Regions from separate parts of the Nonomuraea polychroma genome, predicted to be linked through region 2. Evidence: riboswitches for the same ligand, from Rfam matches in the RefSeq annotation. Region 2 holds a riboswitch; the other holds the start of a gene.
The links. Region 2 has a riboswitch for cyclic di-AMP ahead of EDD27_RS12675 (C40 family peptidase). Riboswitches for the same ligand answer to the same signal wherever they lie in the genome.

Region 1 (3,201 bases), 2.9 Mb from region 2:
CGTGGCCATGGCCGAAGCCACCGCGCCCGCAGGAGACAGGGCAGCGAGGCCAAGGAGGAGGTCTTCCATGCACAGGATCACCCATCGACGGCGACTGGCCCTCGCCACAGGGGCGGCTGCCGTTGCACTGCTGGCCGTCTCCGGTTGCGGGGGCGGCGCGGGCGCACCCGAGGCTCCTCCTGCCCGTCAGGCGACCACGTCGCCTGCCCAGCAGGGAAGCATGATCAACGTGACGGTGAACGAGTTCTCTTTCGTGATGGCCAAGCGAGACCTCACCGCCGGCACGTACACGTTCATGCTCGACAACGTCGGAAGCGCGCCCCACGCGATGGCCCTCAAGGGACCCGGCATGGGCACCCAACAGTCGGACGTCATCGACGGCGGCAAGAAGACCGAATGGACGGTAACCCTTCAGCCCGGCACCTACGAGGTGTGGTGCCCGGTGGGAAACCACCGCGCCCAAGGCATGGAGACCACCCTGACCGTCAAGTGACCAATGCCGGCACCGCACGGCGAGACGCGGCGCTCTGGCTGGTGCGCCCACCTCACGTGCTGCGCTCGACGCCGGCCGGTCGCTCGGGCTGCCGAGTCTGCCGTGGTGGATGTTGATCGCGGTGGGCCGCGCCTGCGCGACCGCTGTGCACGTGTTGAGCAGGACCGGGCAGCTGCGGATGGCATCGACCTTTTCCTGAAAAAGCGCTGGTGCACGGCGAAGACCATCGCCGTGCACCAGCCATGAAGCTTTCCTTATGCGTTGTACTGCGGGTAGCCGTAGCCGACGACCTGGGACGTGGGCCGGATGCGCTGCTCCACCTTGCCGTTGCCGGTGTTGCCTTCCACCGTGGTGATGGTGCCGTCGCCGTTGTCCTTCTTGACCAGCCCCATGTGGTCAATGCTGTCGGTGCTCTTGTCGTCCCACGAGAAGTAGACGACGGCGCCCGGCTTGGCCTGAGTGCCCCAGTGGCCGTTCTTCTGGAACCACTTGGCCCAGGTGATGGTGTAGGCGTCCCAGCCGATGGTCGGCCGGGCGCCGGCCTTCTCGCCGACCCAGGAGACGAACATGGCGCACCACGGCGCGTTCGCGTAGGCCTGGATGCTCCCACCGTCACGGGCCACGGTCTCCTTCGCCCGCTGCGAGGCCATGTACCAGCTGTGGAACGGCGTCCCACCGCCCGCCGCGTTCTCCGTCACGCCCATCTGGGACTCGGCGATCTTGAGGATCGCATCTGCCGTGGCGGGCTTCTGCTGCGCGGCCTGAGGGGCGTTGGCTTGCCTGTGCCCCTGGTGGTCGGCGAATGCCGGGGCGCCCGCCAGAAGGGCGCCGGCCGCGATGGTGACGCCCGCAGCGAGCAGGGAAAGGTTTGCGGGCATGAGGGTACGGGAGAGGACGTGCTTGGTCATGCTGAGGTTTGCTCCTTGCTTCCATGCCGCCTACCGGGTTAGCTGACGGATTCGGGCCTGGAAGTGCCCTACGGGGCGGCCATCGTGAGGCACGCACCGATTCACCCCAACGAGATTGGGTCCCCGGTTCCGCATCGAAGCGGATTCGGCGGCCGCGTCCTCCACACGAAGGATGTTCATGCTGCTGAACGCGGTCTCGGCAATGTGGGGGCAGCATCGGCCCCCGACGGATCCCTCAACGTAAGCGACGCGTATAGAGCTAGGCAACTCCACCTCTCGCCAGACTGACGAAATCCCCTGCCATATAGGGGATTTCCCGCATAATTCTTTACCTTTCGGCACTTTACGAACCGGGCTTACTTCATCGGCGACGTGCTGGAGTCTGGTGGGCGGCGGTGTCAGGTGCGGAGGCCGAGCGGCGGGTTCGGAGCAGGGCGGCTATCAGGATGGAGCCGAGGGCGAGGAGGGCGGCGGCGACGGTGAGCGCGAACGAGAAGCCTTCCGCCGCCGGACGAGGGGAGCCCATCTCGTGGGCGGAAAGCCACATGCCCACAAGGATTCCAGCGCCGTAGGGCAGGTAGGCGACGCCGGCATGGAGCGGACCGTATCCGAGCACGGTCTGCAGGTGGATCATCAGCAGGAAGGCCATCGCGTAAAAGGCCGCGGAGAACAGCAGGGTCGCGCCGCCTGCGACGGCACGCGTCCGGTCGGCCAGGAACGACATCGGCACCAGAGGCTCAGCCGTCCGTGACTCCGCCACGAGGAACCCGGCGGTCAGGACGGCGGCCAGCAGCAGGGGAGCGATGACGGCCACCTCTCCCCAGCCCGATTCCCCGGCTTGGAGCAGGCCGTAGACCAGGGATACCAGTACGAGGGCCACCACCGCTACGGGAAGGTTGATCAGGAAGATCCAGCGCCACGAGGTGAGGTCGGTCAGCACACCGGAGATCACCAGGCCTGGCCACGAGCTGCCACGGCTGCTGGGCGAGCCCGCAGGCGAGACTCGCCATGCCGAACAGCGCCACCCCGATGAGGAAGACGCGGCGCCGACCCAGCAGGTCGCCCCATCTGATCGGCTACCTCGCCCGTGAGGACCTCGCCGATGACGCGCGGCTGCGGGCCGAGGCGGTGGTGCTCGACCTGTTGCATCCTTTGCCGGCGCTGCCGATCGATGTTCCGCTTCCCGTGGACGAACGCGTGCGCGCCGTGACCGACGCCCTGCTCGCCGACCCCTCCGACTCCCGGAGCCTTGACGATCACGCACGCGCCATCGGGGCGAGCCGGCGCACCCTGACCCGGCTGTTCGCCCGCGACACGGGGTTGAGCTTCGACCGCTGGCGCACCCATATGCGGCTGCGGGCCGCCCTGCCTCTCCTCGCCGAAGGCCGGCCGGTGTCGCAGGCCGCGCACGCCGTGGGGTACGCGACCCCGAGTGCTTTTCTCGCGGCATTCCGCCGAACCGTCGGCACCTCACCCGGCGCTACCTCAACGGAAGCGCACCACCAGCAGCGCCAGGTCCTCAGTGATGTCCACGAAGTGGTGTTCCTCCCCTGCCGGGACGAAGATCCCCACGCCGCCGCCGATCTCCGCCTCACCGCTCGGCCTCAGCAGTTGAGCGGTGCCGATCGCTGAGGTTCCTGCGCCCGGCTCCCCGGAGCCGGTACGCCTGCGTGCGCTGAACGCACTGGAGGTGCCGGGCGTATCTCCACATGGGCCGGCGCGGCTGCCGCTATGCCGGTTAGTACGTCCCCGCCCGCGAAGGCAGTTGGCACGAACAGGCTAACCAGACCCTCCGTTTCT
Region 2 (3,201 bases):
CACGAGGCCAACGGCATCCTGACCGAGGCGTGGAGCCCGCTCGGCCGGGGTCAGGGGCTGCTCGACGACCCGGCGCTGAGCGTGTTGTCGGGCAAGTACGGCAAGACGCCCGCCCAGATCGTGCTCCGCTGGCACCTGCAGCTCGGCAACGTCGTCATCCCCAAGTCCGCGAACCCCTCGCGGATCCGCGAGAACTTCAACGTGTTCGACTTCATCCTCGACGCCGAGGACATGGCCGCGATCGGCGCCATGAACAGGAACAAGCGCATCGGACCCGACCCCGACACCTTTAACATGACCTGACAGGTCTACGATCTCCGTTTGTGCGGGACTTTGCGTGGGGAATAGCGGCGACAGGCGGCATCGCGCGGACGGTGGGAGCGGCCATCGCCGCCGAGCCCGGCATGCGGGTGGCCGCCGTCGGCTCCAGAAACCTGGGCCGCGCGCAGGCCCTGGCCGCGACGCTGGGCGCGGAGTCGGCCTACGACTCCTATGAGCGGCTGTGCGCGGATCCGGCCGTGGACGCGATCTACGTGGCCACTCCGCACGCCCAGCACCTGCAGGTCGCCGAGGCCGCCATCGCCGCGGGCAAGGCCGTGCTGTGCGAGAAGCCGCTGGCCGCCACCGTGGACGACGCCGAGAAGATGGTGCGCCTGGCGCGGGATGCCGGTGTGTTCCTCATGGAGGCGATGTGGATGAGGTTCAACCCCCTCATCCAGAAGATCGCCTCCGATGAGCGGTTCGGCGAGATCCGCTCGGTGCAGGCCTCTTTCGGCTTCACCCTGCCCTACGACCCCGCGCACCGCCTGTGGGCGCCCGAGCTGGGCGGCGGCGCGCTGCTCGACCTGGGGATCTACCCGTTCGGGCTGGCCCAGCTGCTCCTCGGCATGCCGACCGACCTGCGTGTCACCGGCTCTCTGGCCCCGAACGGGGTGGACGCGGAGGCTGCCGGTGTTTTGCTCTATCCCGGCGGCAGGCACGCTCTCGTGGCGACCTCGTTGCTCGGGAATTACCCGAACGATGCCCGCGTTGTGGGTACTCAGATGCGCGCCGACATCCAGGCCCCGTTCTGGGCGCCGCAGCGGATCCTCCTCACCGGGCCCTCCGTGGAGCCGGAAGAGCACGTGCTCGATCCGGCCGACAACGGGTACGCCGGGGAGCTCCGCGAAGTCCGCGCTGCCACGGCCGAAGGCAGGACCGAGAGTTCGATCATGCCGCTTGACGAATCCCTTGCCATGATGGGGCTTCTGGCCGACGCCCGCGGGCAACTTGCCTAACTGGGCTTTTATCTAGTTGTAATCCTCTTGCCGCATGTATTACCTTATGGGGCATCTTGAGGCATGCGTCCGGTTTGTCCGGTCGTGTCCGACCATCGCACGAAACATCACAGGACAGTCCTGTGACCGCTGAATCCGCCTTGCGCGGAACCGGGGACCCAGTCATTTGGGGCGAATCGGCACTTCGGTGCCGTAGGGCAGCTTCCACGCCCGAGCCCGTCAGCTAACCCGGTAAGCGGCATGGAAGCAAGGAGTAAACCCCCTCGATGGCCAAGTTCCGCATCCCCGCTGCTGCCAACAAGATCAACATCGCCCGCGCCGCCCTCGGCGCCACCATCCTGGCCTCAGCAGTCACCGCCCACGTCACCGGCACCGCCGTCGCCGCGACGGACAAGCAGCCGGTCGCCACCGCCGAGCAGGCCGGCGCCAGGACCGACGAGTCGAAGACCAACGAGAACAAGATCAACGTCACCGCCGATCAGGTCCTGGCCCTGGCTAGGTCCCAGGTCGGCACCAGCGAGAACGCCGCCGGCGGCGGCACCCCGTACCAGCAGTGGTACGCCAACTCCCAGCGCGCCGCCGAGACCATCGCCCGCGACGGCGGCAACCGCGCCGCGTACCTGAACGCTCCCTGGTGCGCGATGTTCATCTCCTGGGTCGGCGAGCAGACCGGCGCCCGCCCGCAGCTCGGCTGGGACGCCTGGACCGTCGCCCACGCCAAATGGTTCAAGGCCAACAACCGCTTCGGCACCGACGTCAAGCCCGGCGCCGTCGTGTTCTTCTCCTGGAGCGGGAGCAAGGACATCCGCGACATCAACCACGTCGGGTTCGTCGTGAAGGACAACCAGGACGGCACCATCTCGACGATCGAGGGCAACACCGGCAACGGCAAGGTCGAAGAGCGGACCCGGCCGAAGTCCCAGGTCGTCGGCTACGGCTACCCCGAGTACGCCGCCTGACCCTCCTCATCACATCCGAACGAGCGCGCGTCCCCACCCGGGACGCGCGCTCGCCGCGTTCCGGTCGACCCGGCCCGGAGCCCTATGCCCTGCCCTTCCACCCGGCCGAAGTCGGCAAGGCGACCCCGGCCGAACGACCGGGAGCAGATGGGGAACCCCGGATCTTCCGCTACCAGCCCGACGGCTCGATCAAGGAGATCGAGTGGGACGAGCTGAGCTGACCCCGTCCAGGGTCACTCCGCGAAGAACCGCGCCAGGGCGGCTGCGACCGCGCCCGGGTCGTTCTCCATCGGGATGTGACCGGCGCGCCGGATGCGGACCAGGGAGGTGTTCGGCATCTCGGCGGCGAAACGCTCGGCGTACCTGACCTCCTGGAAGGTGTCGTCCTCGCCCCACACCAGCAGCTTCGGCGTCCCGTCGGCCTGCAGCGCGGGCACCAGGTCCAGCGTGTAGCGGCTGTCGGCGGCCCCGGCCAGCGCCATCCATGACCGTCGCACCCGGGCGTCGTTCCACGGGTCCAGGTAGTCGGCCAGCTCGGCCTCCGTCGCCGGACGGGCCAGCGCGGTGGTGACGGCCGTGCGGCGGGCGGCCAGCAGCTCCTCCGCGGTCACCGCCGCCACCACGGCCGGGTCGCGGAAGCGGGCCACGCCCGGCACCGGCCACGAGTCGTACGTGACCGAGTTGACCAGCGCCAGCCGCCCCACCTTCACCTCGCCCGCGGCCAGCAGATGCTGCGCCACCGCGCCCCCGATGTCGTGCCCCGCCACGGCCAGCGGTTCGCCGGCGCCCACCGCCGCCGCGAACCGCGCCACCCACCGGGCCAGCGCCGGAACCGCCGCCGTCGCCATCGTGAGCTCCCCCTCGGAGCGCCCCAACCCCGGCAGGTCCACCGCGACGGGACGCAGCCCCGCCGCCGCGAGCTCGTCCAGCACCGGCTGCCAGACCCGGCTCCAGTACGTCCCGTG

Region 1: linked by a shared signal. The riboswitch ahead of EDD27_RS26250 (CHAP domain-containing protein) and the one ahead of EDD27_RS12675 (C40 family peptidase) in region 2 are both predicted to bind cyclic di-AMP.

What each region holds. Positions count from the first base shown of each region.
Region 1 is NZ_SAUN01000001.1:5,750,231-5,753,431, forward strand. Features, by position in the region: gene EDD27_RS26245 (cupredoxin domain-containing protein) at 68-493, shown strand; gene EDD27_RS26250 (CHAP domain-containing protein) at 748-1,401, opposite strand; cyclic di-AMP (ydaO/yuaA leader) riboswitch at 1,414-1,562, opposite strand; gene EDD27_RS26255 (MDR family MFS transporter) at 1,763-2,353, opposite strand; gene EDD27_RS26260 (helix-turn-helix transcriptional regulator) at 2,410-3,033, shown strand.
Region 2 is NZ_SAUN01000001.1:2,857,726-2,860,926, reverse strand. Features, by position in the region: gene EDD27_RS12685 (aldo/keto reductase) at 1-303, shown strand, start outside; gene EDD27_RS12680 (Gfo/Idh/MocA family protein) at 324-1,277, shown strand; cyclic di-AMP (ydaO/yuaA leader) riboswitch at 1,395-1,530, shown strand; gene EDD27_RS12675 (C40 family peptidase) at 1,544-2,236, shown strand; gene EDD27_RS12670 (alpha/beta fold hydrolase) at 2,470-3,201, opposite strand, start outside.